4 regions of the Paenibacillus sp. JT22N7 genome follow, and region 2 is predicted to be linked to each of the others. Evidence: riboswitches for the same ligand, from Rfam matches in the RefSeq annotation. Region 2 holds a riboswitch; each other region holds the start of a gene.
What was found. Region 2 has a riboswitch for cyclic di-AMP ahead of AC50Y5_RS31060 (resuscitation-promoting factor). Riboswitches for the same ligand answer to the same signal wherever they lie in the genome.

Region 1 (7,985 bases), on a different contig from region 2:
ATCGCCAGCATAAACATCGCGGGAATGATGGCGAAATATTTGGCTACGTCATTGGCAATGCTGAAGGTCGTGAGCGCGCCGCGCGTCATAAGCAGCTGCTTGCCGATCGAAACGACCTCTATAATTTTGGAAGGATCGGAGTCCAAATCCACCATATTGGCAGCTTCCTTCGCCGCCGTCGTGCCGCTGTTCATCGCCAGGCCGACATCGGCCTGCGCGAGTGCGGGCGCGTCATTCGTCCCGTCCCCCGTCATGGCGACGAGCTTGCCTTCCGCCTGCTCGCGCCGGATGACGGCGATTTTATCCTCCGGCTTGCTTTCGGCAATAAAATCGTCGACGCCCGCTTCTCTGGCGATAGTTGCCGCCGTAAACGGATTATCGCCCGTACACATAATCGTTTTGATGCCCATCGCTCGCAGCTGGTCGAACCGTTCCTTCATGCCAGGCTTGACCGTATCCTTCAAATAAATCAAGCCGAATATGTGCTGATCGACGGCGATAGCGAGCGGCGTGCCGCCTTCCTTGGCAATCCGCTCCGTCTCCTGAGCCAAATCAGCGGGTATGTCTCCTCCTTGGGCGAGCACCCAGCTGCGAATCGCTTCAACTGCTCCTTTGCGCACGAGCCGTCCATCGGCCAAATCGATGCCGCTCATCCGCGTCTCGGCCTGAAAGGGAACGAATTGACCGCCTTCGCCAAGCGCGGCATCGTAGGTTTTATCATGCTTTTTCATCCATTCCAGCACCGAGCGGCCTTCCGGCGTTTCATCCTGCAGGGAGGAAATAGCGGCCCATGCCGCTGCCTCATCTGCCCCAGCAGTGCCCACCGGATTGATTTCGCTAGCCATCCGATTGCCGAAGGTGATCGTTCCGGTTTTATCCAAAATCATCGTATTAATGTCGCCAGCTGCTTCGACCGCCTTCCCGGACATGGCCAGCACATTGAACTGGGTGACCCGGTCCATGCCGGCGATGCCGATGGCGGACAGCAGGCCGCCGATTGTCGTCGGAATGAGGCAGACGAGCAGCGCGATGAGCACGGGAATTTCCAAATTGACGTCCACATAAGCGACAATCGGGCCAAGCGTGACGACGACGATGAGGAAAATAATCGTCAGGCTTATCAGCAGCGTGTTCAGGGCAATTTCATTCGGCGTTTTCTGCCGCTTCGCGCCTTCGACGAGCGCGATCATCCGGTCGATGAACGTTTCACCGGGCTCGCTCGTGATTCGCATTTTGATGCGGTCGCTGATGACCCGCGTTCCGCCCGTCACGGAGTTGAAGTCGCCGCCCGCCTCCTTGATGACGGGTGCCGATTCGCCGGTAATAGCCGATTCATCGACGGAAGCGAGGCCTTCAATGACCTCGCCGTCGCCGGGAATCATTTCCCCTTGCGAGACGATAACGATATCCCCTTTGCGCAGCTCCGTAGAAGGGACGATTTGAATGCTGTCGCCCAGCAGCTTATTCGCCATAATTTCCTGCTTCGTTTTTTTCAGCGAGCCAGCCTGTGCTTTCCCGCGGCCTTCGGCTAACGCTTCGGCAAAGTTCGCGAACAGCACCGTAAAGAGCAAAATAATAAAAACAGTCAAGTTGAAGCCGATGCGATCCTGCGAGTCGAAGTACCCTGGAAATAGGGTCATGAGCAGAACGATCAGCGTTCCAATCTCGACAACGAACATGACCGGATTTTTCATCATATGGACCGGATTCAGCTTGAGGAGGCTCATCTTTAGCGCCTCAGTCACGAGCGGTCCGGTGAACAGTTTTTTAGCACGTTGGTCATTCATAACGCTTACCCCTCATTTCCCTTTAACGGATCGTTAAAAACTCGGCAATTGGCCCTGTGACAATGACGGGCAGAAACGTGAGCGCGCCGATCAAAATAACGACGCCCATTAGCATAACCGCAAACAGCGAATTGTCCGTTCGGAACGTGCCAATCGTCTCCGGCACCCACTGCTTGCGGCTGAGTGATCCGGCAACAGCAAGCAGCGCAATCATCGACATATATCGGCCGAAAAACATCACAAGCCCGGTCGTTATATTCCAGAACGGCGTATTGTCGGCCAGCCCCTCAAACCCGGAGCCGTTGTTGGCGGCCGAGGACGTATATTCATAAAGCACCTGCGTAATGCCATGAAAGCCCGAATTGGATATAGCGCCTTGCCCCAGGTCGGTTAGAAAAGCCGCTGCCGTTGGCGCGAGAATAATAAACGGATGCACGAGAATGGCAATGGCAATGAGCTTCATTTCGCGCGGCTCTATTTTTCGTCCGAGAAATTCTGGTGTCCGTCCGACCATCAGCCCGCAGATGAACACCGTCAGCATCGCATACATCAGCATATTGACGAGCCCGACGCCTTTGCCGCCGAAGACGACGTTCAGCATCATTTGGGCAAGGGGAACGAGCCCGCCAAGCGGAGTGAGCGTATCGTGCATCGAATTGACCGAGCCGGTCGTGGCCGCCGTCGTCACCGTCGTGAACAGCGCGGACTGGGCGATGCCGAAGCGAACCTCCTTGCCCTCCATGCTGCCTTGCGAAGCGTCGATGCCGAGTGTGGCGATCAGCGGGTTGCCGCTTTTTTCAGCCGTATAGGAAATCGTAAGAAAGATCAGAAACAGCGCCATCATCGCCGAAAAAATAACCCAGCCCTGCTTGCTGCTTTTCGCAAACCGGCCATACATGAAGGGCAGCGCGGCAGGCAGTGCCCACATGGACAAAATCTCAATGACATTCGTCAGCGGGTTGGGATTTTCGAACGGATGGGCGGAGTTGACTCCGAAAAAACCGCCGCCATTCGTGCCAAGATGCTTAATCGACTCCAGCGAGGCGACTGGCCCGATGGCGATATGCTGAACCGCGCCCTCGAGTGTCGTAACGGTCAAGGTAGGGCTAAGCGTTTGCGGCACTTGCAGCGCCACAAGCAGCAGCGTAATGATAATAGCGAGCGGGAAGAAAATCCGCGTATGTGCTTTGACGAAATCCTCGAAAAAGTTGCCGAGCGTTCCGCCTTTGCTCGTAATGCCGCGCACGAAGGCGACAGCAACGGAAAAGCCGGTAGCGGCGGACGTAAACATCATCATCGTAATGACGGCCATTTGCGCAAAATACGTCAGCCCTGATTCGCCGCTGTAATGCTGGAGATTCGTATTGGTCATAAAGCTGATGACCGTATTTAGGACGAGTGTCGGCTCCATGCCGCCGATTCCATTCGGGTTAAGCGGCAGACCGCTTTGCACCCTCAGCAGTACATAGCTGACAGCTACGAGCACGAAATTGAGTGTAATAAAGCTGAGCGCATATCTTTTCCAGCTCATGCCTTGGCGATTTTTGAGCCCGATTACTGCATATATGAGCGCTTCGATTCGTCCAAACAGCTTGTCAGTACGGTTTGGAACGTTTGAAAACACGGAATATAAATAATGCCCAAGCGGCTTTGCGATCAGCATGATCATGCCGACGACTACCGCCATTTGCAAGACGTCCACAGCTGTTCCTCCCTTGCTATAAATGATGAAACGTTATTTGCTAAAATTTTTCCGGATGGAGCAAGGCGTAGACGAGATACACCAGCAAAGCTCCTGTAACGAGCAATATGAGAATCATCCCCGTTCCTCCGTTTCGCTAATGGACCGATCGCACCAGCGTATAAATCCGGCAATCAGCCCGAAAGCTGCGATTAAGGTCAAAGCCATTCCGATATCCAGCATAGCTGCAGCGCTCCTTATTTCGTTTTATCCCTAGTCATTTTGGAAAAAAAGGCAGCAAAAAAGAAGCCTTGGGCAAAGAGGACTCTTCACCCGCAGCTTCCTTCATCCGGGCATCATACGCCCCTGATTCGCCTGCGATAAGTGTAAGTGTGGCCTCTCCCGTTGACGCTTGCGAGGTTAGCTGTCGGATTCGGGCGCGAGAGACGCCCTACGCTTGGCACTTATCGTGCCCTTGCGATTCACCCCGTGACGTTCCCTGCAATTGTCCATTGGACAACGACAGAGAGCCGTCGATGGTTCCCCCGTTTCTGCGGCAGTGCAGAACTCAGCGTTTGAAACAAAATGCCTGCCGATGTTGCGAGTGTTATTTTCGAAAAAAAGACAACAAAAAACCACAGAGGCGTATGACGCTCTGTGGCCTGATTTACAAGGTCACAATCGTTCACCATTCCTCTCTACACCTGCGCTTACGAGGTTAGCTGTCGGATTCGGGCGGTGAGAGTCGCCCTACATTTGCCTGAAGTTTCATGACACTCCTGCAAACGATTCACCCCTGCGCTGCCAGCTTCCGACTCTCACATCGGATGGCTGCAGTGCGTTTGGTTCCCCCGCTCTTCGCCTATTGGGCGAAGACTCAGCGATCAAGCAAAAACGACTTCGTCGTCCTTCTGGGACGAGCGAAGAGCTTTGCCCTTAGAAATATAGAGAAAGGATAACGAAAACCTATACTTTCCTATATTTCAAGGTGAAACGGCTATCGCCTTCCTTTGGCGGCGCAGCGCGTTTCAGTCCGAGAAATATAAGCCTATTTATAAGTGCAAAACTTATAAATTCTTATATTTCAAAAAAAGGTTCATGCATGCTATGAATCATACTCCCCCGCCGCGATTGCTGTAAAGGAAGCTTACGCCGCAAAAGAGAGCGAATGCAGCGGATTAGTTTGATTTTAAACGCTTACAACGAGATTTATCTTTAGCAAGGTCGATTTATCTCGCGATTTCTTTAAAATATAGGAAAGCATATGATTTTTTTCTTCCTTTCTCTATATTTCATCGCGAAACGGTAGCTTTGCCGCCAAAGGACGGCTTCAGCCGTTTACGCTTGTTTACTCAAAGCACCCCCTCTTTCCAGAAAACAAGGAAACGAATATGATAAATAGCATGCTGACAGAATCAGGTGTTTGCGGCTGCTCGGCCGCGTATTTAAATAGCGGGGGGATGAACGATGTATAAAGTGCTGCTGGTAGATGATGAAGAAGAGACGCGCAGCGGGCTGCTGCACGAAATTGCATGGGAGCGCCATGGCTTTGAAATTGTAGATACGGCGGCGAACGGCAGGGAAGCGATGGAGCTGATTGAGCGTCTGGAACCGGACATCGTAGCGACGGATATTAGCATGCCGTATATGAACGGCTTGGAGCTGGCGGAATGGACGAGGAAGACGTATCCGCTGACGCGCATCGTTATTTTTTCCGGCTATGATGAATTTGAATATGCGAAGCAGGCGATCGGCTTGCAGGTGGATGAGTATATTTTAAAGCCATTTTCCGCGCAGCAGCTGCTTGAGGTGATGGACAAGGTGAAGGAGCGGCTGAACGATGAGCGCGAGAAGCGGGAAAATATGCAGCTTTTGCAGGAGCATTACCGTACGAGCCTGCCGGTCGTAAAGGAGCTGTTCCTGTCGTCGCTGCTCACCCGCAAGCTTCCGCTGCGGCATATTGAGGAGAAGCTAGAGAAATATGAGCTGGATTTAGCGGGAGAGGCGTACATTGTGTCCGTGCTGCACACGCATGTATTGGAAGCGCTTCCCGGATTGCCGCTCCGCGCAGCGGAAAGCTCGCTTGCGGCCTCCAGCGATCTCGACCTCAAGCTGTTTGCCCTGCGCAATGTGGCGGAAGAGGTGTGGGGCAGACTCGGGCTGGGCAAAGTTTTTCTGCATCAGGATCGGGTGGCGCTGCTCGCAGTTGGACGGGGAGGAAGCGCGCAAGAGCTGATGGAGCGGACGCTGGGCGGGCTTGCTGAAATGCTGCAAAATATTCAGAAATACTTGCGTTTTCCCGTGACGATTGGGGTCAGCTCAACGCTGGCGGATGTCGCGCAGCTAAAGCAGGGCTATGAGGAGGCGCAGCAGGCGCTCGATTATCATAATTTGGTGGGCAGCAACCGGATCATCTGCATTGACGATGTAGAGACGCGCTATGTGGAGGAGCTGCAATTTGACGAGCTCAAGGAGCAGGCGCTCATTCGCTGCCTGCGCGTAGGCACGCATGAGGAGCTGGAGCAGCTGCTGGCTGCGCTTTTTGACGAGATTGAAGGCGTCCATGCCGCTTACCGGGAATACCAGCTTTACATGCTGGAGATGATGACGGCGGTCATGAAGCTGGTGAGGGAGGCAGGGCTGAACCTGTACGATATTGTGGGATACGAGCTGCAAATTTATGCGGAGCTGCAGCAGCTTAGCGGGCTGGCGGAGACGAGAAGCTGGTACATGTCGCTCTGCGAGAAAATTCGCCATCATATCGCCAGCCGCAGGCAAAGCTCCTACAAGCAGCTGGTCGAGGAAGCGGTGCGTTACACGAAAGCAAACTTCCATGACAGTGAGCTGTCGATTGCCCGGCTGTGCAGCCATTTGCATATTAGCGCGGGATATTTCAGCAGCCTGTTCAAGAAGGAGGTGAAGCTTACCTTCGGCGGTTATTTGCTTCAGCTGCGGATGGAGGCGGCGAAGGAGCTGCTGCGGGCGACGGAGCTGAAGACGTTCGAAATTGCCGAGAAGGTCGGCTTCTCGGACCCGAATTATTTTTCACTGTGCTTTAAGAAAAATGTCGGCGTCTCTGCCAAGGATTATCGCAATCAGGCGATGAATACGGATGCGCCATGAGGAAGCGCAGCATCCAGTTTCTCATTTCAGTGGCGCTGTCGGTATTTGCGGCTGCGGCGATTATAATGGTCAGCGTGCTGCTGTTCAACAAGTTTTCGCAGACGGCAGAGACGAATGCGCTGCGCAATACCCAGCAGGTCGTCGATCAGGTCAGCTACAATTTGGAGGATTATATCCAGGGCATGTCGGAAATTTACGGCGTTCTCCACGATACAATCAGCCGCAGCGGCGATGTGAACGAAGAAGAGCTGCGCAGCCAGCTGAATACGATCATCGGCATTCGGGGAGAAATTGTGTCGCTGGCCGTCATCGGGCATGACGGCGAGGTGATGATGAGCATTCCCGGCGTTGCGCTCAAGGAAAATTTGAGTCTTTACAATCAGCGCTGGTTCCAGAGCGCGCTTCAAACGCCGAACCATCTCAGCTACTCGCTGCCGCATGTGCAGAACATGTACAAAATGCAGTACAAATGGGTTGTCTCGCTGAGCAAAGGCATTACCGTAGTAAGGGGCGGGAAAACGGAGCATGGCGTGCTGCTGCTGGACGTCAATTTTAACAAAATCAATCAGCTGTCCTCGCGGGTTGTGCTCGGGAAGAAGGGCTACGTCTACATTGTGGACGAAAGTGCGGGCAATATGGTGTACCATCCGCAGCAGCAGCTCATCTACGCCGGGCTGAAAAGCGAAAACGTCGAGCAGGCGCTGAAATATACGTTCGGCAGCTTTCATGACGAATCCGGAGACGAGGATAAAATGATTACGGTGCAAACGATCGGCAACATCGGCTGGAAGGTGGTCGGAGTGTCCTTTACCGATGAGATTATTACGACAAAGCGCGAGCTGAACGATTATTTGCTGAATCTGCTGCTGCTTTTGCTTGTATTCGTCATTGCGCTGTCGTGGCTTATTTCGCGCATTATTGCCCGTCCGATCCGGCAGCTGGAGAAGTCGATGAAAAATGTCGAGCGCGGCGATTTCCATACGATGACGACCATTCGCGGGCCGCTGGAAGTAGAGCAGCTGTCCAGACGCTTCAATTTGATGGTAGCGCGAATCCGCGAGCTGATGCAGCAAATTGTTGTGGAGCAGGAGGCGAAGCGCAAATATGAGTTTGAGGCGCTGCAATCGCAAATTAATCCGCATTTTTTATACAACACGCTCAATACGGTCGTGCGCATGGTCGGCATGAACCGCAACGAGGAGGTGGTGACGACGATTACCTCCTTGTCGAAGCTGTTCCGCATCAGCCTTAGCAAAGGCAAGCCGATGATTCCGCTGGCGAGCGAGCTGGAGCATGCGCGGAACTATCTCATCATTCAAAATATCCGTTTCAAAAATAAATTCGATTATGTGTTTGACGTCGAAGAGGCCGCGCTGCCCAGCTTGTCGCTCAAG
Region 2 (7,985 bases):
GGATACCGGACTGCGAATTATTCAGAGCAGGGAAGTGTTCAGCTTTTCGACGGATGCGGTGCTGCTTTCCAACTTCGCAAGCATTCCGAAAAAAGGAAAGGTCATTGACCTTTGCACAGGGAATGGCGTAATACCGCTGCTATTGACAGGGCGGACGAAAGCACAAATTGATGCAGTGGAGATTCAGCCAAGACTTGCGGATATGGCAAGGCGGAGTGTAAAGCTGAATGGGCTGGAGCAGCAAATTAATATCGTGGAAGCCGATTTGCGAAATTTTGCAGCGAATAAAGCGATTTATGGAACGTATGATGCGGTAACCGTCAACCCGCCTTATATGTCGGCTGAAGCAGGAGACTCTAATGAAAATGAGCATTATGCGATCGCCAGGCATGAGGTACACGGAACCTTGCAGGATATTGTCGAAGCTTGCTCAAGGCTGGTGCGACCAGCTGGGAAAGTAGCCATGGTGCATCGGCCATCACGCTTTGTAGAAATAATTGAGACGATGCGCAAGTACAAGCTGGAGCCAAAGCGGGTACAGTTCATTCATCCGAATAAAAATGGCGAAGCCAATATGGTGCTTATTGAGGCTATGCGTGATGGCAGACCGGAGCTGAGGCTGCTGCCGCCAATTATGGTATATGATACTTAGCCTAGTGGAATGCTAGAAGGAGGGCTCAACAATGTTTGTGCAAAAAAGCTTTAGCGGGCCGCAGCAACACGGTGCCGGGACGTTATATTTAGTCGGAACGCCAATTGGCAACTTAGAGGATATGACCTTTCGCGCGATTCGTACGTTGAAAGAAGTGGATCTTATAGCTGCCGAGGATACGAGACAAACACGTAAGCTTCTTTCCCATTTTGAAATTGCGACACGGCTTGTGAGCTATCACGAACATAATAAACAAGCGAGTGGCAGCGAGCTTATTCGATTGCTGCAAGAGGGGCAATCGATTGCCCTTGTAAGCGATGCAGGGCTGCCTGCTGTATCCGATCCCGGTGCAGATTTGGTTGCCGAAGCGGTGGAGCAGGGTATTTTTGTCGTTCCGATACCTGGTGCGAATGCGGCATTGTCGGCTTTAATTGTATCAGGCTTGCCAACGGAGCGTTTTATGTTCGCCGGATTTCCGCCGCGAGACAAAAAGTCACTTGCGAAATGGCTGCTTCAGCTTCAAGCACAGGAAGGCACCTTGATGCTGTATGAGTCGCCACATCGCTTGCGGAAGACGCTGGATGCCATACTGGAGCATCTCGGAGACCGTCGTATCGCGATGGTGCGGGAACTGACGAAGCGTTTTGAAGAAATGGCGCGTGGTACAGTAACGGAATGTATCACTTGGATTGAGGAAAATCCGCCATTGGGAGAGTATTGCCTTATAATAGAAGGAAGCAGCTCAGATGAGAATACGGGGGAGCTTGCTGCCGCTTGGTGGGCGGAGCTGAGCATGGAAGAGCATGTACAGCATTACGAAGCAGAGCTTGGACGGAAGGACGCGATAAAAAAGGCAGCTACAGATCGTGGTCTATCAAAGCGTGATGTTTATAATGAAGTAAACCGCTAGAAAAACAAAAAATAGAGAAAAAAAAGACCTTCCTGGCCGGGTTCTAGCACAGGAAGGCAATAAGGAGTATTAAAAGGTTAGAATTAACTAGTTGAATAAGGTTATTATAACCTATTTTTTTTATTTTGTCACAGGTGAAGGCATTTCTGATAGGCAAATGTGACAAACAATTTTTCCTTTGAAGTAAGATACGTTCTCAGCGTTACCACAGAAGATACAAGCTGGCTCGTATTTCTTCAACATAATGCGCTCGCCGTCTACATAAATCTCTAGTGCATCTTTCTCTCCGATACCAAGCGTACGGCGAAGCTCGATTGGAATAACAACGCGACCTAATTCATCAACCTTACGGACAATACCTGTGGACTTCATCATAATAATTTGTTTCCCCTCTCATCAAAAAGTGTATTCGTCACTTTTCGACATAGTTTCTCTTTTTATGTCTACTATAATACCAACGTTTCCCATAATAGTCAACTGAAATTATTGAAGAAAATTGCAGCTACTAAGGGAGTTTGACTATATAGTAAGGTCATATTACTCTTACTATAGAATACAACAGCTTCGACATTTTGGAAACTGTTTTGCGACATTCTTCGACATATTTTTTGCTTTTTTATGTCGAACCAGAGAACAAAAGGAGTTGATTTGTTGAATGAACCGACAGCTATCGGAAGAGAAAGTTTTTAAGGACCCCGTTCATAAATATATTTATGTTCAGGATCAGACGATATGGGATCTAATCAATACGAAGGAGTTTCAAAGATTACGGCGTATTCGGCAGCTCGGAACGTCTTATCTTACTTTTCATGGCGCTGAGCATAGCCGATTCTCCCATTCTCTTGGCGTGTATGAAATTACTAGAAAGATTATTTCCCAATTCGAACGCAATGGTTTTCCCGGCTGGCCGCAGGAGGAGCGGCTATTGGCGCTTTGCGCTGCACTGCTGCATGACGTTGGTCATGGGCCATTTTCCCATTCGCTGGAACAAGTATTCGATACGCATCACGAGCAGTGGACCTGCAGCATTTTGCTTGAGGACACCGAGGTCAATCGTATACTACGAAATGTAGCAGACGACTTTCCTGAACATGTCACTGCTGTTATTAATAAGACATATCCGAATCCAATTGTTAGCGGCTTGATTTCCAGTCAGCTTGATGCGGACCGAATGGACTATTTATTGAGGGATGCTTATTTCACAGGGGTCAATTATGGCAACTTTGATCTGGAGCGTATTCTGCGTGTGCTCCGTCCTATTAATGGAAGGATTGTTGTTAAAGAAAGCGGCATGCACGCCGTAGAGCATTATTTGATGTCCCGCTATCAAATGTATTGGCAAATTTATTTCCATCCGGTTACGAGAAGCTCGGAAATCATCCTTAGACAAATATTTCGCAGAGCGAAGGAGCTTTATGAGGGTGGGTACACATTTGGTTGGATGCCGGAGCCGCTGAAACGGCTGCTTGACGGGACAATTGGGGTTAAACAATATTTGAAGCTGGATGAGGCGTATTTGCAGACAGCCTTTATAGAATGGAGCGACGAAGGCGATGAACTGCTGGCGGAGCTATGTGATCGTTTTTTGACGCGTCGCCTCTATAAATACATCATGTTGGATAAACCGGATATTGGCCTCTTTAATGAAGTAAGACAACAATTTGCAGCGATCGGGTTGAACCCGGATTACCATATGGAAATTGATTTTCCATTTGATCAACCGTATGATGTGTATCAGCCTGATACGAAAAAAGGCGGAAAAGAAGAAAAGACGCCGATTTTGTTAATGGATAGCTACGAGGCTGTCAGTGAAATTTCCACGAAATCTGACATCATTCGTTCCATTACTGGACTTCATCAGGGCCAGTCCCATTTGTATTATCCGGAAGAGAAGCTGCGCGCTGCCGCTGATCAATTAAGCGATAAAGTACGAATGTTATTTAAAATATAGGAAAGTATATGATTTTGCCATACTTTCTCTATATTTCTCGGACTGAAACGCGCCGCCAAAGGACGGCTTTCGACCGTTTCACCATAGACTATAATATAGAAGGAGCTTGCTCAATTATGATTTCTTTATTCGACACACACACCCATTTGGACTCCCCGCATTTTGACGAAGACCGCGAAGCTGTTATCGAAAGAGCGCGTGCGGCAGGGGTGGATTTAATGGTTAATATTGGATTCAATCGGGAAACGATTCCAACAACACTTGCGCTGGCAGAAAAATATGATTTTATATATGCAGCAGTTGGCTGGCACCCCGTTGACAGCATCGATATGCTGCCGGAGGATCTGGGATGGATTGAAGAGCTTTGCTCTCATCCTAAAGTGGTAGCCATTGGCGAAATCGGACTGGATTACCATTGGGATACGTCCCCAAAAGACGTCCAGCATCGCGTATTTCGCGAGCAAATTCGCTTAGCCAAGAAGTTGAAAAAACCAATTATTATTCATAATCGCGATGCCCATGAGGATATTGTCAAGCTGCTGAAGGAGGAAAATGCTTCTGAGGTTGGCGGCATTATGCATTGCTTTTCCGGCAGTCCAGAAACGGCTCAAAAATGCCTCGATATGAACTTCTATATATCGTTCGGGGGACCGCTTACATTCAAAAATGCAAGGGTGCCAAAAGAGGTGCTTGCGATGGTTCCGAGTGACCGAATTTTGATCGAAACGGATGCCCCATATTTGACCCCTCATCCATTCCGAGGGAAACGAAATGAGACGTCTTATGTGTCGCTCGTTGCGGAAGCCGCAGCAGAAATATTAGGAAAATCGGTGGCCGAAATCGCCAATTTAACGACCGAAAACGGTAAAAAATGTTTCGGAATTGTGTAAAAACGGCTATAAAAACGAGAATAAGTGACCTTTACGGCGATAAAACTAATTTTTCATGCTGAAATAGACTCTCTTTTCCGTAAATATCCTAAAATTTCGCTTAAATCGGTTTTTATCTGATCTTTACAATTAGGCTCCGATGAAGGTATGATTCATTTCAGAGCTTTAAATTTTTGTATTGGATTTCCAGTTTGCGCTTAATCTTCGAACTTTGGAGAGCGGGGGAACCATGCACGATGCTGTGAGGAATTTGCGGATCACATTGCACGCGCACCTGAATTTCTTCTAGGGGTGAATTTGGCGGGGATTGCCATGAGCATTCTTCCGACGATAGGGCAGCTCTCTTGCCCGAACCCGACAGCTAACCTCGTAAGCGTTTATAGAGAGTGATCAACCTCGTGCATCCACCATTCCTGAATAGTCTATTTTGACGTTCCCGGGAAGCCACGAAACAGATCCTCTGTCGACGGGCTTTCTTTTTATTTTTGAATATTGGGTAAACCGTCGTCATAGGGTAAATCTAGGAGGTTGCAGAGGAAATATACTGGAGCGTGCTAGAAGCACGCCAATATACTATAGTCGCGTCAATGGTATCATGCGTAATTCGACGGCGGGGCTATGAAGGAGGACCGATGAAGTGGGCATTATTCAATCAAGTGAGACCCATGGGAAACGATCATCCAGCATGTCTTTCGCATTGCGATGGAAGCGTGAAAACTTGCGTTTGATTCTTTTGAGTACTACGATCTCAATCGCTATGACTTTCATGTTTTTGGTGTTGTTGTACGGATCGGCTGACAAAAGCGTATCCGTAGTAGTGAATGGACAAGAAACCGTTGTTTCAACGAAACAATGGGTCCTGCAACGCCTACTGGATGAACAAGCTATTACAATTGGCCCGCATGACGAGGTATCTGTACCTCTGAATACGGCAGTAAAGGATGGGGACCGCTTTGAAATTAAGCATGCGGTACCGCTACTTGTAAAAGCTGATGGCAAAACATCAACGGTGTACACGACAGAGAAAACCGTGCAGGCAGCGATAAAGAAATTAAATATTCCTGTTGAAGATGATGATAAAGTATTACCTTCGCTTGGCTCGGGCGTCAGCGCGGATATGACCGTAACAGTCATTCGCGTCGATACGAAGCTAGGCAAGTCGTCCAGCCCAACACCGTTCACCATTGTGAAGAAGGAAGATCCGAACCTGGAAGTAGGCAAGGAGAAGGTTGTGCAGACGGGCAAAGAAGGCGTCGTAACGATCAAAATTGAGAAGCAGTTTGAAGATGGCGTACTTGTCTCCAAGAAAGTGGTAGACAAGGTAGTCGAAACGGTTGCGGTCAATCAGGTCGTTGCAGTCGGTACGAAAAAGCCGGAGCCTAAAGTTACTGTGCTGTCGACAGCGACAACCAGCAACAATGTAACGGTAGACGGCACAACGCTCACATCCAAAAAAGTGCTCAGCAACGTCACATTGACGGCCTATTCAGCTGGCTTAGCATCAACGGGCAAGAGCGAAGGGCACCCGGACTACGGAATTACGGCCTCTGGCGCTAAAGTATCGGAAGGACGGACAATTGCCGTTGACCCGGATATCATTCCACTCGGTTGGTGGGTGTATATCGAGGGCATTGGTTTCCGCCGTGCTGAAGATACCGGAAGTGCGATCAAGGGCAATAAGATCGATGTTTATTTTGACAGTGAGAAGCAAGCTAATAAATTTGGTAAGAAAAAAGGATTTACCGTTTATGTGATTGGTCCTAACAAGCCATCGCTTAGCTAATTAGTGGCAGTTCTTTATGGATTGTGCTCTAGTTTATCGCAATCATAAGCTAAATATGACAGGATGCGGAAGAGGCCTTGCCTCTTCTTTTTGTTTGCGTCAGATTCGCTTGAATGGCCAATTGGGGTTATAATAAAACAGACGTGAATGAGCGGGTTGTTGTTGCAGCAATCGCCCATTTTTTCTGAAATATAAGATTGATAAGTTTCACATTTATAATCAGCTTATATTTCACCGCGAAACGGCAGCTTTGCCGCCAAAGGACGGCGACAGCCGTTTACGCTTGAACGAATATCCAAGATAAGTTTCCCTTTGTGAAAGGATTGTTCGATGTGATCAAGGAAATGATTGTAGTAGAAGGCAAAGAGGATACGGTAGCGATTAAGCGGGCCGTTGAAGCCGATACGATTGAGACGAATGGATCGGCCATTGGCGAGGATGTGCTGCGGCGCATCGCGCTGGCACAGGAGCGCCGTGGCGTTATTATATTTACAGATCCGGATCATGCGGGAGAGCGTATTCGTAAAATTGTCGCTCAGCGCGTGCCGGGCTGCAAGCATGCTTTTTTACCGCAGGAGCTGGCTTCCTATAAAGGGGATATCGGCATTGAGAATGCGGCGCCTGATGCGATTAGGCAGGCGCTCTCGGAGCTGCGTACAGAAACGGCTGAGAGCGTCGGGGCCATTACATGGGACGATCTGATGGCAGCTGGCTTAATTGTGCATGAAGAAGCGGCAAAGCGGCGGCTGGTTATGGGCAAGCTGCTGGGGATCGGCTATGCGAACGGGAAGCAGTTCTACAAGCGCTGCACGAGCTTCTGCATTACGCGCGAAGAGTTTGAGAAGGCGCTGCAAGCCATGGAACAACAGGAACAGGGGTGACGAAGGCGTATGACGGAGCAACAAAGCTTGAATAAAGGCGCAGTTAAGGCCGCAGAGGTAGCTACGCCTAAACGAACAAAGGAAATTATTGCGAAGTACGGGTTCTCCTTTAAGAAGAGCTTGGGACAAAACTTTCTCATCGACCAAAATATTTTAAACAATATTGTCAGCGCAGCTGAGCTTGACGAGACAAAAGGCGCGCTTGAGATCGGCCCTGGTATCGGAGCATTGACGCAGCGCCTTGCTGCAGTTGCGGGAACGGTAACGGCTGTTGAAATCGACAATCGGCTCATTCCGATTTTGCATGATATTTTCGAAGGCGAAGCGAATGTGGGCATTGTGCACGGCGATGTGCTTAAGCTCGACCTGAAGCAGCTGTTCGAAGAGCGCTTCAGCGGCGTAACGGGCGTTAGCGTCGTGGCGAACCTTCCTTACTATGTGACGACGCCGATTTTGATGAAGCTGCTGGAAGAGCGCCTGCCGCTGGAAAACATCGTCGTCATGATCCAGAAGGAAGTCGCGCAGCGGATGGCAGCAAAGCCAGGCGGCAAGGAATATGGCAGCCTGAGCGTGGCTGTGCAATATTATTGCGAGCCAAAGCTCGTCTGCACCGTTCCGCATACGGTGTTTATTCCACAGCCGAATGTGGATTCAGCTGTCATTAAGCTTGCGCTGCGGGACAAGCCGGCTGTTGATGTGCCCGACGAGGCGCATTTCTTCCGCGTCGTGCAGGCCAGCTTCGCACAGCGCCGCAAGACGCTCTACAACAATTTGACGGCGCTTGTGGGCAAAGAACAGCGGGAGGCCCTTACAACGCTGCTGCAGGGGCTTGCGATCGATCCTGCGCGGCGGGGTGAAACATTGTCGCTGGAGGAATTCGCCAAGATCAGCCGCGCATTTTTGGAAGTGGGCTGGAAA
Region 3 (7,985 bases), on a different contig from region 2:
CTGAGGATGCTTCATCCGTCACTGGCATGATCGGCTGTTCTATCGGTTGTTCTATGGGCTGCTCTACCTGCTTGCCCTGCTGTTTCGTCCTTGAACTCTCGCTATGCTTGTGTTCCTCATGATGACTCATTCAAAGTCCTCCCTTCTCCAGTGCCGCTTAATCCAGTTTCTTGCCCGGTATAGGCGCGATTCTACACTTTTGCGCTCCAGTCCGGTTGAGGACGAAATTTCCTCGTATGATTTCTGTTCTATATAATAGGCGTTTACGACTTCACGATAATTGTCCGGGAGTTGCTCGACCTGTTCTCTTATGTAGCGTTTTTCCTCGCGCTCGATCGCAGCGCGCTCCGCAGGCATCGCAGTTCCTTGCCCATCGGTGCCGGGTCCCAGATTGTCCACATATTCGCTCAGTTCTTCCGGCTTGCGTGCCTTGCTCCTCTTCCAATCAATCGCACGGTTTACAGCAATGCGGGTCACCCAGGTTTTAAAGCCTTCCAGCCTGCACTCGGGGAGAGAGCGGTGAATTTGCAGCAGCACTTCCTGGGTAACATCCTCCGCATCATGCGGCGAATGAAGCACAGCATAAACCGTTTTATAAATATGAGCGCCATATTCCTGCACGAATGACTGGAATTCTGCAGGCCCGCCGTCGCGGAGCGCTATTAACCATGCTTCATCTTGAATCTCTCTCTCCCCCTTCCCTTTATATTAGACGCCAAAACGATGGCTATCCCCTGCACCTGCAGCAATATTTTTTATAAAAAAGTAAAAAGGCTCCGCTCCAGCGCAGCAATCGCTGCTGCATTGGGGCGGAACCCGTCACTTATAAGCTTCCCAGTTAGAAGCTGCCTTGGTCATTCTTCTGTCATTCTTTCTGTCATTCTATGCCTCCAAAGCCTGCTTCAGCTCATCGGAGGAGTTGGTCCACCATTCTTCATTATGCTCGATTAACAGCTTGCGGAACGCAGCCTTTTCTTCCGCACCCAGCTCGCCCAAGTTGTAGCGGCGCTTAATCGCATGATCAAGCTTGTTTACATGGTCAGCGAGAATTTTCCAGCCGCGGCGTGCTTCCGTGTCGATCCACATTTCGCAAGCCGTTGCGCCAGCGTAGTTCGTGCCGTTCTCTCCACGTTCTACCGCAACCCATACAATCCAGCATTGGCGGCCATTAGGCGTGTCCTCTTTATTAGGAGAAAACTTGATGCCGCGCTCTACTTTGCTTTTGGCATGCATCGCGCCGTCGTCGATATAAGCGACGCCCGCATCAATAATAACGCAGGATACTTGGCTTAGGTCGATGGTGCCTGCACCAAAGCCTTTATGCTGTTTGTTGCTCACGACGTTAAGCGCGAGTGATTTCTTTTCTTTTTTCTCCGGTTGTCCTTGCTGTTCCATCCGTTCGTACACGTCCTCTCGTCACATTTCATCTATTGTACTGCCGCAGCAGCTTGCAGCCAATCTCTCCTTTCCATTTTGAACGTTTTTTCGCAATAACACAAGCGCACACGGCACAATTTCCTGCCGAATCCGCAAGCGGCTGCCGCTTTACACGCCTTCATCAGCGCCGCTGCAAAAATCCACAAGACTATTCCGGTACAAGCCGACATATACATGCTGTAGATGCTTGTCAACGGGAGGGAAACGTTCAATGACTCCAGGACCTTTCAAACGAATCGCGCTCATTATGCTCTCGGCCGTCCTGCTCGGACTGTCGCTGCATCATGGCTTCGGCAACGCTTGGCTATCCCAGTATACGTACGCCTCTGGCGCCACAGACCCGATTGGCATTGCCGATCTCACGACAGCAGCAGTAGAGCAAGCTGCTCCGCAAACGGCCAAGCCGCCTGCCCCGGCACCGCCAGCACAGCCCGACCCTGCCCAGATCGAAACGGTACAGACGCTTAGCAAAAGAGTCGTCCAATACAACATGCAAGTGGCGCTTCGGGAGGATATCCGATATTTAGATGGCTCCCAGACCGTAACTTGGACGAACCCAGGCAAAAAAACGGTGTCCGAGCTGTATTTTCATCTGTATCCCAATGCCTTTCAGTCCGAAAAGTCGACGTTCATGCGCGAGTCTGGCGGTCAGCTGCGGGGTGATAAGGCCACGGTCGACAGCCAAGGTTATATGAAGCTGCTTACCTTGCAAACGCTGGAGGGCGAGAGCTTGCTTCCCCGTCTGCATTATGTTCAGCCCGATGACGGAAATACGGACGACTTTACGCTGACGAAGCTCAATCTTCCGGTTCCAGTCGCACCGGGCAAATCAGTAACACTCTCCATGACCTATGAGGTCAAGCTGCCCGAGGTGTTCGCTCGCATGGGCTATTCCGGGAGCTTTGTTATGGCGGGCCAGTGGTTTCCGAAGCTTGCTGTTTATGAACTGGCTGGCACACGCGGCCGAACGAATGAAGGCTGGAACGTCCACCAGTATCATGGCGATTCGGAGTTTTACAGCGATTTTGGCTTGTACAGCGCCCAGATTACAGTGCCAGAAAACTTTGCGGTCGCTGCTACCGGCATTCAGACCAGGGAAGCTGTGACGCAAAATGGCACAAGCACCTATCAGTTCTATGCCGAAGACGTGCATGACTTTGCTTGGTCAGCCTCGCCGGACTTCATATATGCGGAGGACACATTGTCAGGAACGGGTATTCCGGGTGTTCGCATTAAGCTTTATTTGGACCCTGCCCACGAAGGGCTGAAAGACCGCTATATGCATGCAGCAAAATCAGCACTGTCCAAATACGCGGAGTGGTACGGCGATTATCCGTATTCGACGCTGTCCATTATCGTCCCTCCGAAGGGTGCGAATGGTGCAGGCGGCATGGAGTATCCAACGCTCGTAACCGCTTTAGCTGCTGAATCCGATAACCCTGGCTACAGCCTCGAGCGCACCGTTGTACATGAAATTGGCCATCAGTATTGGTACGGGATGGTTGCATCGAACGAGTTCGAAGAAGCGTGGCTCGACGAAGGCTTTACTTCTTATGCGGAGGATAAGGTGATGGAGAACGCCTATGGCGTTGAGCCTAACTTGGCTATGGAAGCCAGCTATATTACGGCCCCTGCCCCGCTGAAGCAGCCTTCATGGGCTTATCACAACAGCGATGAGTACGCGGAAAATGTATACATGCGCGCCAAGCTTGTGCTGGTCGGCATTGAGAAGCAGGTCGGAGCAAAGACGATGTCAAAAATTATGCGCACATATTTTCAAAAATACAAATTCAAGCATCCCACCACGTCTGATTTCCAGCGTGTCGTTGAGCAGATTACGAAGGAAAAATGGCAGGACTACTTCCACCAGTATGTATACGGCAGCCTGATGGCGGATTTTTCAGTAGAGGCTATTCGAGTGAATGAAGTGGAGCAGGATGGCCAAACGGAGTACGAGTCTACCGTGCTGATTAAGCGCAATGGCGGGCAAAATGGGCCAATCCCGCTCGTATTCTCCTTTACCGACGGCGAAAAGATTTCGAAAACATGGGATGCCGCCGAGTCGCATATCCAGTACAAGGTTGTGCATGCTGCTCCGCTTGCCTGGGTGGCGGTTGACCCGAAAAACAGCAATGTGCTGGACAACAAGCATATTAACAATTTTATGCGCGCAGAAGTGCCCGAGCAGTCGCGCATTCGATGGAGCCTCGGCCTGACGAAGCTCATCGAAGGCTTGCTCGGATCCGTAGGCTGGTAGAGAGGAGGTTGAAAAATGAAGCAGCATATGAAGCAAGGCTGGCGGCTCGCTATCCGCCATTTCTATATCGTCATTCTGTTATTCCTTTACCAGCTATTATGGGGACTTTTCCTTTACCGTTTTGTTGATATGACTGTACTGCCGCTGCTGCGGCGCTTTCCGCTCCAGCATCCGTCTGACTCGGCCGTGTCGCTGTTCTTCAGCGAGGCCCAGTTTCAATTGACGAAGACGGATTTGATCAATCCTTATTTGTGGCTTCTGGGCGGCTTGTTCGCTGCCCGCATGCTGCTGACGCCGCTGTTCAATGCGGGGCTGCTCTACTCGCTGCATCATATGGGCGAAACAGGTGAAACACAGTTTCTTCAAGGCATTCGCAAAGCTTGGAAGCCCGTGACGCTGCTCTATTGGCTGCGCACGCTGCTTATTTTCGCACCCGGCTGGTTCCTGCTGCCTCGCGCCTTCAAGCTGCTTATGGAGGGCCATTCGCTGGGCGAGCTGCTGCAAGGCACGCTGCCGGGCTTTGGCGGCTGGCTGCTATGGAGCTTCCTCGTTCACCTGCTGCTGCTCGCTATGCAGTTCGGCGCCGCCTCCGGCACGGGCTCCTTGCGCTGGCTCAGCCATGCGCTCCGAAATCTTTTCCCTTATGCCGGCCTCTCTCTGCTGATGTGGCTGCTGGCTGTTGCCGCTTCGCTCGCTGTGTCTGGGCTTTCCTATGCTTGGGCAGGCATGCTGGCACTCATCATGCATCAAGCCTATCATCTGCCGCGCACCTTGTTAAAAGTATGGACGCTCGCTGCCCAATACGATTGCCTGCAATCAAAGCAGAGCTGAGACCCTTAGAAAAATGAGGGCAACCCCACCTAATTCTCATTTAGTATTCTCATTTTTCTAAAGCCCTTCTCATAAAAAAACCGATTGCGGCCAAAAGGCCGAAATCGGTTTTTTGCCGTTATCCTGCACCTGCAGGTAAAGCCTCCATTTACTTCCCAGCCTATATGGCGACCTAGCTCAAACTCTCTAAATCTTCATTTTACGCTATAATTCTTGCCTATTCACACGATTCATAGCATATTAGCTGCCTATTTCTCATATAAACTGACAAAATGTTTTTTTGCCCAAGAACGGCGATAGATCGAACATTTATTAGGCAAGAAACTTGTTTTAACGCAAAATTGAGCCAAAAGGTTACATGAGAATTATTAGAAATTCATTCATATAGAAGGAAATCACATGAAAAAAACGAATTATTAGCGCAGAGCAAAATTAAACCAGCCTAATTTTTTATACCGCAAAGGTATAGAAATACGGGGGAACCACTTTGGGTGAATTGATTTCGATGCTTGGACGGCTTGATTCAAGTGTCTTGGAAATCATAGGGAACCTTCACAACCGAACCCCACAGCTAACCTCGTCGGCACCGGAAGGAGTTTCAAATTTTGAAGAAGGTTACTGCACTACTCGTTGGTCTTGTATTAATGCTTGCTTTCCAAGCAGGCAGCGTGTTCGCGAGTTCGAAGATGGATGGTGTTATCGCTGATCTGATCGGCACACCGTACCAAAGCGGCGGAACGACTACGAAAGGCTTCGACTGCTCCGGTTTTACGAAGTATGTTTTCGACAAAATGGGCATCGATCTTTCCCGTACTTCCCAAGCCCAATCGAACGATGGCAGTGAAGTGAAGAAGAGTGACCTGATCGCTGGCGATCTCGTATTCTTCAACACGAGCGGCAAAGGCATCTCCCACGTTGGTATTTACGTAGGCGATGGAAAGTTTGCACATGCTTCCTCGAGCAGAGGCGTTATTATTAGCAAACTTAGCGAGTCTTATTATGCTGATCGTTACGTATCAGCTACACGCGTTATGAGCCAAGACGCTTACGACAAGTACGCAAGCGAGCAATAGAGCCAGGCCACGCTTTTTTCGCTTACATAACGAAAAGCTGCTGTCTCAATCAGCAAAGCCGCAGTTGTTTGTCTTCGGACAAATAGCTTGCGGCTTTGCTGTTTTCTGGCAACGCCTTATGCAAGGGCACGCGACCACGCTATGCAGCAGGTTGTACGCGCAGCGGGACGCCGCTGGATGACGCTCGACGATGCGCCGCTGGCCGATTTGGAGGAGCTCCATACGTTTTCTCGGCGCAGTGAGCCTTACAAGGTATTTACGCCGTTTTACCGCATATGGCATCCTTTATGCAGAGCCACTATTCCCCTGCGGGCGAGACAACACTGCAGCAGCTTAATACGCTGAAAAATATAGATGCCAGCATGGCAGAGCGCTTCAGTCTTCCGCGGGAGCATCTGGCTGCGGCAGCCTTTCGGCAGATAGATGACTCAGCCGGGCGCGGCCAATCCCACGCGAGCCATGCAGCCGAGGTGTTGGAGCAATTTCTAAATCAACGCCTGTCTGGCTATGAAGGCGGCCGCGACCAGTTTGCGGACGACCATACGAGCCATTTGGCGCGTTATTTGAATACGGGAGCGCTGTCAGCACGGCAAGCCTACGAAGCGGCGCAGCAGCAGTTTGGAGCCGAGGCGTGGATTAGACAGCTGGCATGGCGGGATTTTTTTCTATATCAAGGAAAATACAATGAGGACTTCTACCGATATGAGCAGAAGCTTGATTTATCTGCGCTAAGCGATCAGCATTTCGAGGCATGGAGCGAAGGAAAAACGGGCATTCCTGTTATTGACGCCGCTATGAAGCAGCTAAATGAAACGGGGGAAATGCCGAATCGGCTGCGGATGGTTACCGCCATGTTTTTGACGAAAAATCTGTTATGCCCATTTACGCTGGGCGAGCAGTATTTCCGCCGCCAGCTGGCCGATTATGATCATACACTGAACCGAGGCGGCTGGCTTTGGAGCTCGTCGCTCGGCTACGACGCCGCGCCATATTTTCGCATTATGAATCCGGCCACGCAGTCCGCAACACATGATCCGAGCGGCACTTACATTAGACGCTGGCTGCCGGAGCTTGCCCATCTGCCTGATAAGCAAATCCACCTACCGCAGCCGCATGCCATCGTTGATTTGAAAGCTTCACGCGCCCGCGCGATTGAGATTTATAAGGAGATTGTATAATGATGACAAAAGCAAATGCTGCTCCTGCTGGCGCCCAGCCGCCATTTGGCTGGAAGATTGCCGCTATGGATGAATCCCATGCCCGGCAGTTGTGCGATTGGCGGTATGAGCCGCCTTACGGCATCTATCAATGGCCCGCATGGGAGGTTATGGAGCAAGCCGAAATGGAGTTCGGTGATCCCGAGCTGCGCCAGAGGCAATATGCTGCTATTTTAGACGATCGCGGGGAGCTCGCTGGTTTTGCACAGTTTTTCCCGCTGGGGGATGAAGTGCTGCGGCTTGGATTGGGTCTGCACCCACAGCTTTGCAGCAGGGGCTCAGGCACCGCCTTTGTGGCGCTGCTGGTAGAGGAGGCTTGCCGCCGCGCTCCTAATAGCGAGCTGGATTTGGAGGTGCTGACCTGGAATGCACGTGCTATTCGTGTATACGAGAAGGCAGGCTTCCGCATTACCGACACGTATATCCGCCCGACCCCGCAAGGCGCGGCGGAATTTCATTGCATGGTTTACGGAGGAGGGGAAGAAGCCTAGCGTCTCTCTTACCCCTCCACTTCCTTTCCGCTTCCTTTTCTAGCCCTTTCCTTACCCTCTCCGCTCCCATCAACCGCCGACCCGCTCCAACTGCTGCAATTGCAACGGTTCAGCCTGCCTCGTCTGGCTCATGTAACAGCCCATTCGCTCCAAAGCCTCCGACAGCTTTGCTGATGATACCGAATAGGAACAGCGGATGCGCCCTTCACCGCCCGGGCCAAAAACATGGCCTGGCACGACGGCCACGCCCGCTTCCTTCATGAGCTTGAAGGCGAACTGCTCCGAGCTTAGTCCCGTATGGGCGATGGATGGAAAAGCATAAAACGCCCCTTCCGGCATATGGCAGGAAAGCCCAAGCTGCTGCAAGCCGCCCACGAACATCGCCCTGCGCTGCTTGTAAGCCTCCTTCATTAGATCCTTGTCTGCCAATCCGCTGCGCAGCGATTCCAGAGCAGCAATCTGTCCCATAATAGGCGCGCACATTGCTGTGTATTGATGAATTTTCAGCATTTGCGAAATAATTTCCACAGGGCCGCTGGCATAACCAATACGCCAGCCTGTCATGGCAAAAGCTTTCGAGAAGCCATTTATGACGATCGTCCGCTCCTGCATGCCAGGCAGCGATGCGATGCTCACATGCTGGCTTTCATAAGTCAGCTCCGCGTATACCTCATCGGAT
Region 4 (7,985 bases), on a different contig from region 2:
TGTTCGTAATAATCGATACGGGCTGCGAGCGAAGCAGCTTCAAGACTGCAATGGATTCGCTGTAATCGCGAGCGTCCTCGGCAAAGCCCAGCTCCAAGTTCGCATCAACCGTATCCAGTCCTTCTTCTTGAAGCAGGTAAGCCATTGCCTTGCTGAACAAGCCAATGCCACGGCCTTCATGATTGGCCAAATAAAATAAGGCACCCGTTCCATGCTCGGTAATCATTCGCATCGACTGCTTAAGCTGAAAGCCGCAATCACAGCGTTGGCTGCCAAAAATATCGCCCGTATGGCAAATGCTGTGCATGCGAATCAGCGCATCTTCGCCTTCGGCAAAATCGCCATAGACGAGCACGCTGGATTGCTGAAGCTCCGCATAATGCCCATTTGCCAGCTCGCTGTATAGATCTGCTTCGTCCTGCGCGCTATTTTTCTCACGCTTCAGCCAGCTGTACCACTGGAAAATCTTCGTCTCGCCATCAAGCTCAACCGGGAGCTGAATCGGTCCGACAACGTGGATATCGTATGAATCGCCTTCAATTGTTTTTATTTTGTCATTTATAATAGAACGAATGGATGGTTTAATCATTAGTGTGCACCTTCTTCATCTGTTTTTGATATAATAGGTTGAAAGGCTAAGCTTCATCTGCTATACATGCACCTTGCCTTATTAACAATCATAGGGGAACAAATTTTCGCTTACCATTAGTAACTAATTATATATTCGAAATTCCATTACGTCAAGTTATGAGCGTTCAAAAAGTTTGCTTGTATATAAATACTATTAAAGCTATACTTAATAGCAAGTTATAATGAGGTGATCTACATGGAGAAATCCGGGCTTTGTCCGCGCCTGCACAAAGGGATGGACATTATAAGCAAACGATGGACCGGCTTGATCATTTATCAGTTGCTGTCCGGGCCGCAGCGCTTCAGCTGCATTCAAGGCGCCCTTCCCATTAGCGGCAGACTGCTGTCTGAGCGGCTTAAGGATCTTGAAGTTGAGGGCATTGTAAGCCGCGCCGTCTTTCCAGACATTCCAGTTCGCATTGAATATTCGCTCACTGAAAAGGGACACGCACTGGAGCCGGTCATTCGCGAATTGCAGCAATGGTCATCCAATTGGGTAGCGCCTATGTCCATATCCAAGTAAAAGGTTAACGAAGCAGCCTCGGCCCTCCATCGGGCCGGGGTTGTTTTGTGTTTTCGGAGTGGGGGACGCTTCGCGGAATTATAGCAATCTACTATTAACGTCTAGTACCCTCTATCAGTAGGCCACATATAAATATATTATTCGTATCTCCCCATGATAATTGTCCTCATATGCGTTATCACTAGAAAGGAGGAAACCCGATTGCTTACTGTCTTCATTATTTGCTCATCAGGCCTGTCCCTCTATTTCATTCTTAAGCCTCCTCCACCGATTAAACAGCCTACTATTCTAACACTATCCTCTACGGCAACAGATAATCGCTATGACAGCATTAGCATAGAAACCGCTCAGCATACTGCCGCTGCCGCAAATGAATAACCCTTTGCTGCTTCACTATGAATTTAATCAAGAATTCGAGGTGATTAACATTTGATCTCGCTACCTTCCATTATCGTGTCCCTGTTTGCTTTCCTTTTCACTATTTTGCTCATTTTGTGGCGACCCAGAGGGCTGAATGAAGCCATTCCTGCTACGTTTGGCGCCATTCTCGTCCTATTGAGCGGAGTCGTCTCGTTGTCGGACCTAGCGCATATTAGCGCCACTGTAAGCGGAGCTGCCATCACTATTATGGCAACGATCGTCATGGCTATCGTGCTAGAAAGCTTCGGCTTTTTCATCTGGGCAGCCGAAGGGCTTGCTATTCGAGCACGAGGCTCAGGACTCAGGTTGTTCTGGTATGTAAACCTGATGTGTTTTCTGATGACGCTATTTTTCAACAATGACGGCAGCATTCTTATCACAACCCCGATTTTGCTCATTATGCTGCATCACATGGGACTGAAAAACCACCAAAAAATTCCATACCTACTCTCAGGAGCATTAATCGCTACCGCCTCCAGCGCTCCCATCGGAGTCAGCAATATTGTAAATCTGATTGCGCTGAAAATCGTCGGCATGGATTTGTACATGCATACCGTCATGATGTTTATCCCCGCTACACTAGGTCTGCTGCTGCTCACCTTGCTGCTGTTCCTCTACTTTTACCATCAGCTTCCCCGGGAAGTACCCCATACGATTTCAATCGTCCCTATTCACTCTGGCTACCATCCTTTACTCACTCCTGCCGGAAGCAAGCCTGCACAGCCCAAATACAGCAGCCGCTTTATGAAATCGATTCTGCTTTTCGTCTTCTCCGTTCGGCTCAGCTTATTTGCTGCATCCTATTTGCACATCCCCGTTGAGTGGGTCGCTGTTTTCGGCTCCTTGCTGCTCCTTTGTTGGCGCTGGATTTACCTGAAAATGCCACCGAACGACATTTTGCGTAAAATCCCCTGGCATATACTCATATTCGCCTTCGCCATGTATATCATTATTTATGGCCTGCACAACATTGGCCTGACGCAAGGACTCGTTCAGGTGTTCGAGCCGCTCGTTACTGGCAGCCTGATGAATGCAAGCATTTTAATCGGAGGGCTCGTCTCCGCCATGTCTACACTCGTCAACAATCATCCCGCACTCATGATCGGCACGATCACGCTTACTGAAATGAACCTCGACCCGCTTACCCTCAAAATCGCCTACCTCGCCAGCGTCATTGGGAGCGATATTGGCTCACTCATTTTACCGATAGGCACGCTAGCCTCACTCATTTGGATGAATCTTGTGCAGAAATCCAAAGTAAAAATCAGTTGGATGGATTATGTCAAAGTAACGCTTGTCATCATTCCGCCTGTGCTGCTGTTTACCCTCACTCTTCTTGCTCTATGGGTTGGCTGGATTTTCCCAATGCACTAGCTCACAACAACGTATACATGAGCGGTCAGTCTACAAATAGGTGTTTTCTGATAAATCCGCAGCTATTTCTATGGCAAACGGGCGCTGCCACCAAATGACGGCAGCGCCCGTTTGCCTATAAGGCAGCAGTACTATTTATTTTATTTACTACTAAAAGGTTTACAATTGAGGAATAACGGTTTAATATATATCCCTAGCCGAATTCTAGCACTCTAATATTAAATCGCTTAATTTTTCAATTGAAAAAGCGGGGGAACCAACAACGTGGTTGAAGCGAAAGCTTGAATCGCAAGGGGTGAATCCGGTGCATCGCGCACTGGTAGGGCAGCTCACTGGCCCGAATCCGACAGCTAACTCCGTAAGCGAACGTGAGGAGAGATGAATATGATTGTCCTTCATGCGCCGGACGCTCCGCCTAAGGCGAAGCACGCAATGAAGCTTACGGTCAAACGCATTGAGCTGTTTGTCATTCCAGCACTCAATGTAGACGCCGCCGGAAACCGTGCCTGCTTGCGGGTAACGACGGACAAAGGCATTGGCTTTGGCGAAACATTTGTCGACGAGATGGAGCGCCCTAACGATTGGGGCCTGTGGTGCAGCGCGCTGAGCAGCTTTATCGGCACCTTGTCTATTACAGGACGATCGCTTCGGAGCGAGCAAGCCGATCATCACAGTGTGTACAACCTATTCGATCATGCGATTCATCATCTCAAAAGCTGGACCGCAGACATTGAACCGGACGACAACGCTTCTGAGGAACCTATTTTACTTAGCCGCTCCTTATTCTACCTTTCAATTTTTTAGCCTATTTTGGGTCACCATAATGCAAAGGAACCTTCCCCGCCATGTTTCAGCTGGCAGGAAAGGTTCCTTTTTTTCTATCGGCTGCTTGTCCTTTCAAAGTGAAACGGCTTTCGCCGTCCTCTGGCGGCGCGGCGCGTTTCAGTCCGAGAAATATAGAGAAAGGATGGGAAAATCATATACTTTCCTATATTTTAAATAAAATCGGTCATCGAATGGACATTCAGCTCGCCCGGCGACGCAGCGCTGAAAGCCTGATCTCCTTGCGGATTTCGCGCGTAAAACGTAATCGTACGCGGTTCGTTCGGCAGCAGATCGAAATAGTTGTCGCTGAAAACACCTTCGATCGACGCAGAAAGTCGAACCTGCTTGGCCAGCGTATCCGTCTCCAGCACATAAGCGGTGCCGCCGCTGCCTTGAACCTCGCTGATCTTTATGGCCGGAGCCGCAAGCTCAAGCTCATTCATCGGCCTGAAATAATGCTCCTTTTCCTCCACGAGCAGTCCACCCTGCTTTAGCTTCGCCACAAGAACGACTTCACCTGGCTGAATGCCTTCGGAAAGCAGCGCTTCCAGCTCTAAGGAGCAGGCGATATGGCCGTTGTTTGGCTGAAGCGATACCGGAACGGCAAACTGCTTCAGCACCTCGCCCGTGAATGAACGCAGCTCAAGCGCAAGCTCGCCGATGAAAGGTTCATTTTGATCTGACAATACATAACAATCGACGCGGCCGCTGCTCGCGCAGTCAAACGACAGCATGATGTCGCGGAAGCTGCGTGCCGCATAATATTGCAGCGCCTTCCAGCGCCCGTAATAGTCCATTCCCGCCCATGAGGCGACAGGCCAGCAATCGTTCATTTGCCAATACAGGGACCCCATGCAAAATGGCTTTTTCCGCCGATGGGCTTCAATCGCTGTCTTCATCGCTTCCGCCTGCAAAACCTGGCTCAAATAAAGAAATGCCGGGAAATCCTTCGGCTGGCGCAAATACATATCCATATATTCCTTGATCAACTGGTTGCCGCGCGCGTTTTTCTGATGCGCCAGCATTACCTCCGATTCAATGGCCATGTCCGCTTCTTCCGCATACTGCTGCACCGTTTGCAGCTCAGGAAACGATTGGAAGCCGTATTCGCTCATGAATCGGCCGACGTGGACGTTGTATTTTTCAAAAGGCTCTACGTTATGCCAGACGCCCCAATAGTGAATATCGCCGCTCTTCGACAAGTTGAAAGCATGCTGCTCACCGTCTCCCGTCAGCCCCCGCATCGGTGAAGAAGGCCAATACGCAATACCATTGCCAAGCCCCGCGACCGCCTGCGGCAATATCCGGTGGAAAATCGCCTCATAATCAGCCCACAGCTGCTCGCGCTGCTCAGGCGTATAGTCGCGCTTCCAGCCCCAGCCCATATTTTCATCATAATGCGACCAGGCCGTATCGATTTCATTGTTGCCGCACCATATGGCGATACATGGGTGATTGCGCAGACGCCGAACGTTTTCCTCCGCCTCCAGACGCACATTTTCCAGAAAAGCCTCATCTCCGGGATACATGCTGCAAGCGAACATGAAGTCCTGCCAAACGAGCAATCCGTACTCATCGCACAGCTCATAGAAGGCATCCGCCTCATAAATGCCGCCGCCCCACACCCGGAGCATATTCATATTGGATAACGCAGCACTCGCAATTTCATGACGGTAACGCTCATAGGTCACGTCAGGCAGGAAGCTGTCATTCGGAATATGATTGGCTCCTTTCGCGAACACCGGAACCCCATTCAGCTCGATATAAAAGGCATGTCCCTGCTCGTCCTGATCGGTTACCAGCCTCACTGCCCGCAAACCCGTCGTTACACTGCGGCTGCTTACGGGCTGCTCGACCCCATCCTTTGTTTGCATAAGCTGCGCTTCAAAATGATACAGCTCCGGCTTGCCGAGGCCTCGGCACCACCAAAGCCGCGGCTGCGCAATAGATGCCGCCAGCTCCACCGTCTGCAAGCCCGCCGCCAGCTGAACCTGCTGCTCCCAGACCCTGCCGTCGGCATTTACCCGCAGCACCCCTTGCCAAGCTTGCTCGCATTCCACTTCTGCTGCAATCCTTAGGCTCGCATGGGCTGCGGTGATTTCCTGCTGCTCGATATACAGATCTGTCAGTCGCACCTCTGACCAGGCAACGAGCCTCACTTCCTTCCATATGCCGCTCGTCACAAATCGCGGGCCCCAGTCCCAGCCATAATGATACGGAGCTTTGCGGGCAAAAACACTGATTTTCTTGTCGCCAAGTCCACCAAGCTCTGACTGGTCATTCGCCGCCGGAAGCGGATAGCCCAGCTTCTCAAGCTTCGGCAAATCCTCGTTAACAGGCGAACGAAACTTGACTGTAATCACATTGCCTTCCGGCTGCAAAACCGGCTTCACATTCATTTTCCAGATGCGGAACATATTATCTGCCGACAGCATATGCTTGCCGTTGACGTACACATCAGCATACGTATCAAGTCCAGTGAATACCAACTCCAGATGCGATTGTGCCAGCATTTCCGGCGTTACCCCGAACGTGGTCTCGTACTCCCAATCCTGCTTATCGATCCACTGCAGCCCATGCTCATTCGTACCGTAAAAAGGGGGGGCTACTTTCTCCTGCCGCAGAAGATCCATGTGCACGTTTCCCGGCACAATCGCGGGCAGCCACTCCTTCTCGCCACAAGCTCTAAAGCTCCAATCGGATAAAACGCTGTTCGCTTCGTTCATCGTGTCCTCCACTATCGTTATATAAGTTTAAATAAAATGTAATTCAGCCTTGTCAGCGTTGAGAGCTGACACTTCCAGAGTCTCGTATTGCAGCGGCTGTCCGTCTGCCTGCTGCATGGCGACCGTGACCGCTTCACCCGGCAGCAGGTCAAAATAATTATCGCTGAAGCGAACGTTGCCCTGCTTCACATCGAGTTTCACAAGTCGCGCTGCTCCGCCCGAAGCGGCTACTGTAACCGTCTGCTCCTGCTTATTAAACGTTGCAGCAAGGGTGCTCTGCGGCAAGCTCAGCTCCAGATGGTCGCGCAAATAATAATAATTGTCCGGCGCGTCCCACTGCGGGGCAGACAGCTTCACGATAACCCGCTCCGGCATAGCACCGTTTAGCACTTCAAGCTCCGTCAGCTCGCCAATTTGAACCGCCTTGTTCGGCGGCAGGCTGACGTCAAAGCTCTGCTCATACCTCAAGCTGCCATCAAGCGCATAACACTGGAACAGCACCTTGCCCTCATACGCTTCCAGCCGGTCATTGACCGCCCATACGCGAAGCGGCTGTCCTGGCTCATAATCGAGCGACAGAAGGAGCGGATGATAGAACTTTTTCGCATAATAAAAAGAAGCCTTCGGCAGCAGCTCATAGTCAATCAGCGACCAGCTCGTACCCGGCCAGCTGTCATTATGCTGCCAGACAAGCGATCCGCTCGTGCGGTGCTTATTGCGCCTGTAATGCTCAATGCCATATTTTAAGCCTTCCGCCTGCGTGAGCATGGAGAAGTTCATATATTCTTCAATATTTTGCGGAATGCCCGTATAGCCTTCCATGAGCAAAATGCCCTTCTGATGGTTCGTATCCTTGTTGCGATGAGCCATCTCTACGCTGCCCCAATAAAATTCGCCTTCCGGGATATAGCGCTCCAGCGTATAGCGGTTAGCAGATGCGTGCATGCCAAACTCGCTGCTGAACAGGGTGAAATCTTTTTTATAATTTTTGAACGTGACGCCTTCAATGCTGTAATCAAGCAGCGGCGCCTCGCCGAATTTTCGCGGGTACACCGAACCATGCCATACTTGCCAATTGTGGCGGTCACCGACATCAGGATCGTTGGCATCATTGCCGCCATAAGGCGACGACGGCCAATACGGCCTGCTGCTGTCATACTGCTCCAGCACTTCCGGCAGCAGCTCATGGTAAATGCTCTCGCCATAGAAGGGACAAGTAATATCCCCGCCAGCCGACTTCATGTCATACAGCCAGTCAATTTCGTTGTTGCCGCACCATAAAGCAAGCGACGGATGATTGCGCAGACGCTTTACATTATCGATTGCTTCCTGCTTCACATTTTCCATGAAATTACGGTTGAAATCTGGAAATAGCGCGTTCGCAAAGGCAAAATCCTGCCAGACGAGCACACCAAGACGGTCGCATTCTTCGTAAAAAATATCCTTCTCATAGATGCCGCCAGCCCAAATGCGCAGCATATTCATAT

Region 1: it holds a riboswitch for cyclic di-AMP, as region 2 does, so the genes downstream of both, kdpF (K(+)-transporting ATPase subunit F) here and AC50Y5_RS31060 (resuscitation-promoting factor) in region 2, are expected to answer to the same signal.
Region 3: it holds a riboswitch for cyclic di-AMP, as region 2 does, so the genes downstream of both, AC50Y5_RS29365 (C40 family peptidase) here and AC50Y5_RS31060 (resuscitation-promoting factor) in region 2, are expected to answer to the same signal.
Region 4: it holds a riboswitch for cyclic di-AMP, as region 2 does, so the genes downstream of both, AC50Y5_RS00815 (hypothetical protein) here and AC50Y5_RS31060 (resuscitation-promoting factor) in region 2, are expected to answer to the same signal.

The regions. Positions count from the first base shown of each region.
Region 1 is NZ_JBXENY010000004.1:280,042-288,026, reverse strand. Features, by position in the region: gene kdpB (potassium-transporting ATPase subunit KdpB) at 1-1,787, opposite strand, end outside; gene kdpA (potassium-transporting ATPase subunit KdpA) at 1,810-3,489, opposite strand; gene kdpF (K(+)-transporting ATPase subunit F) at 3,530-3,607, opposite strand; cyclic di-AMP (ydaO/yuaA leader) riboswitch at 3,863-4,052, opposite strand; cyclic di-AMP (ydaO/yuaA leader) riboswitch at 4,161-4,361, opposite strand; gene AC50Y5_RS12815 (response regulator) at 4,936-6,591, shown strand; gene AC50Y5_RS12810 (cache domain-containing sensor histidine kinase) at 6,588-7,985, shown strand, end outside.
Region 2 is NZ_JBXENY010000017.1:6,964-14,948, forward strand. Features, by position in the region: gene AC50Y5_RS31035 (tRNA1(Val) (adenine(37)-N6)-methyltransferase) at 1-652, shown strand, start outside; gene rsmI (16S rRNA (cytidine(1402)-2'-O)-methyltransferase) at 684-1,562, shown strand; gene AC50Y5_RS31045 (AbrB/MazE/SpoVT family DNA-binding domain-containing protein) at 1,683-1,937, opposite strand; gene AC50Y5_RS31050 (HD domain-containing protein) at 2,218-3,513, shown strand; gene AC50Y5_RS31055 (TatD family hydrolase) at 3,630-4,403, shown strand; cyclic di-AMP (ydaO/yuaA leader) riboswitch at 4,588-4,795, shown strand; gene AC50Y5_RS31060 (resuscitation-promoting factor) at 5,041-6,186, shown strand; gene rnmV (ribonuclease M5) at 6,519-7,067, shown strand; gene rsmA (16S rRNA (adenine(1518)-N(6)/adenine(1519)-N(6))-dimethyltransferase RsmA) at 7,077-7,985, shown strand, end outside.
Region 3 is NZ_JBXENY010000014.1:86,567-94,551, forward strand. Features, by position in the region: gene AC50Y5_RS29340 (zf-HC2 domain-containing protein) at 1-130, opposite strand, end outside; gene AC50Y5_RS29345 (RNA polymerase sigma factor) at 127-621, opposite strand; gene AC50Y5_RS29350 (YwhD family protein) at 883-1,395, opposite strand; gene AC50Y5_RS29355 (M1 family metallopeptidase) at 1,649-3,694, shown strand; gene AC50Y5_RS29360 (hypothetical protein) at 3,710-4,525, shown strand; cyclic di-AMP (ydaO/yuaA leader) riboswitch at 4,955-5,126, shown strand; gene AC50Y5_RS29365 (C40 family peptidase) at 5,128-5,598, shown strand; gene AC50Y5_RS29370 (cryptochrome/DNA photolyase family protein) at 5,740-5,943, shown strand; gene AC50Y5_RS29375 (FAD-binding domain-containing protein) at 5,886-6,776, shown strand; gene AC50Y5_RS29380 (GNAT family N-acetyltransferase) at 6,776-7,306, shown strand; gene AC50Y5_RS29385 (aminotransferase class I/II-fold pyridoxal phosphate-dependent enzyme) at 7,376-7,985, opposite strand, start outside.
Region 4 is NZ_JBXENY010000001.1:181,391-189,375, reverse strand. Features, by position in the region: gene AC50Y5_RS00830 (GTP cyclohydrolase II) at 1-589, opposite strand, end outside; gene AC50Y5_RS00825 (winged helix-turn-helix transcriptional regulator) at 827-1,153, shown strand; gene AC50Y5_RS00820 (arsenic transporter) at 1,583-2,947, shown strand; cyclic di-AMP (ydaO/yuaA leader) riboswitch at 3,162-3,327, shown strand; gene AC50Y5_RS00815 (hypothetical protein) at 3,332-3,751, shown strand; gene AC50Y5_RS00810 (beta-mannosidase) at 3,943-6,498, opposite strand; gene AC50Y5_RS00805 (beta-mannosidase) at 6,526-7,985, opposite strand, start outside.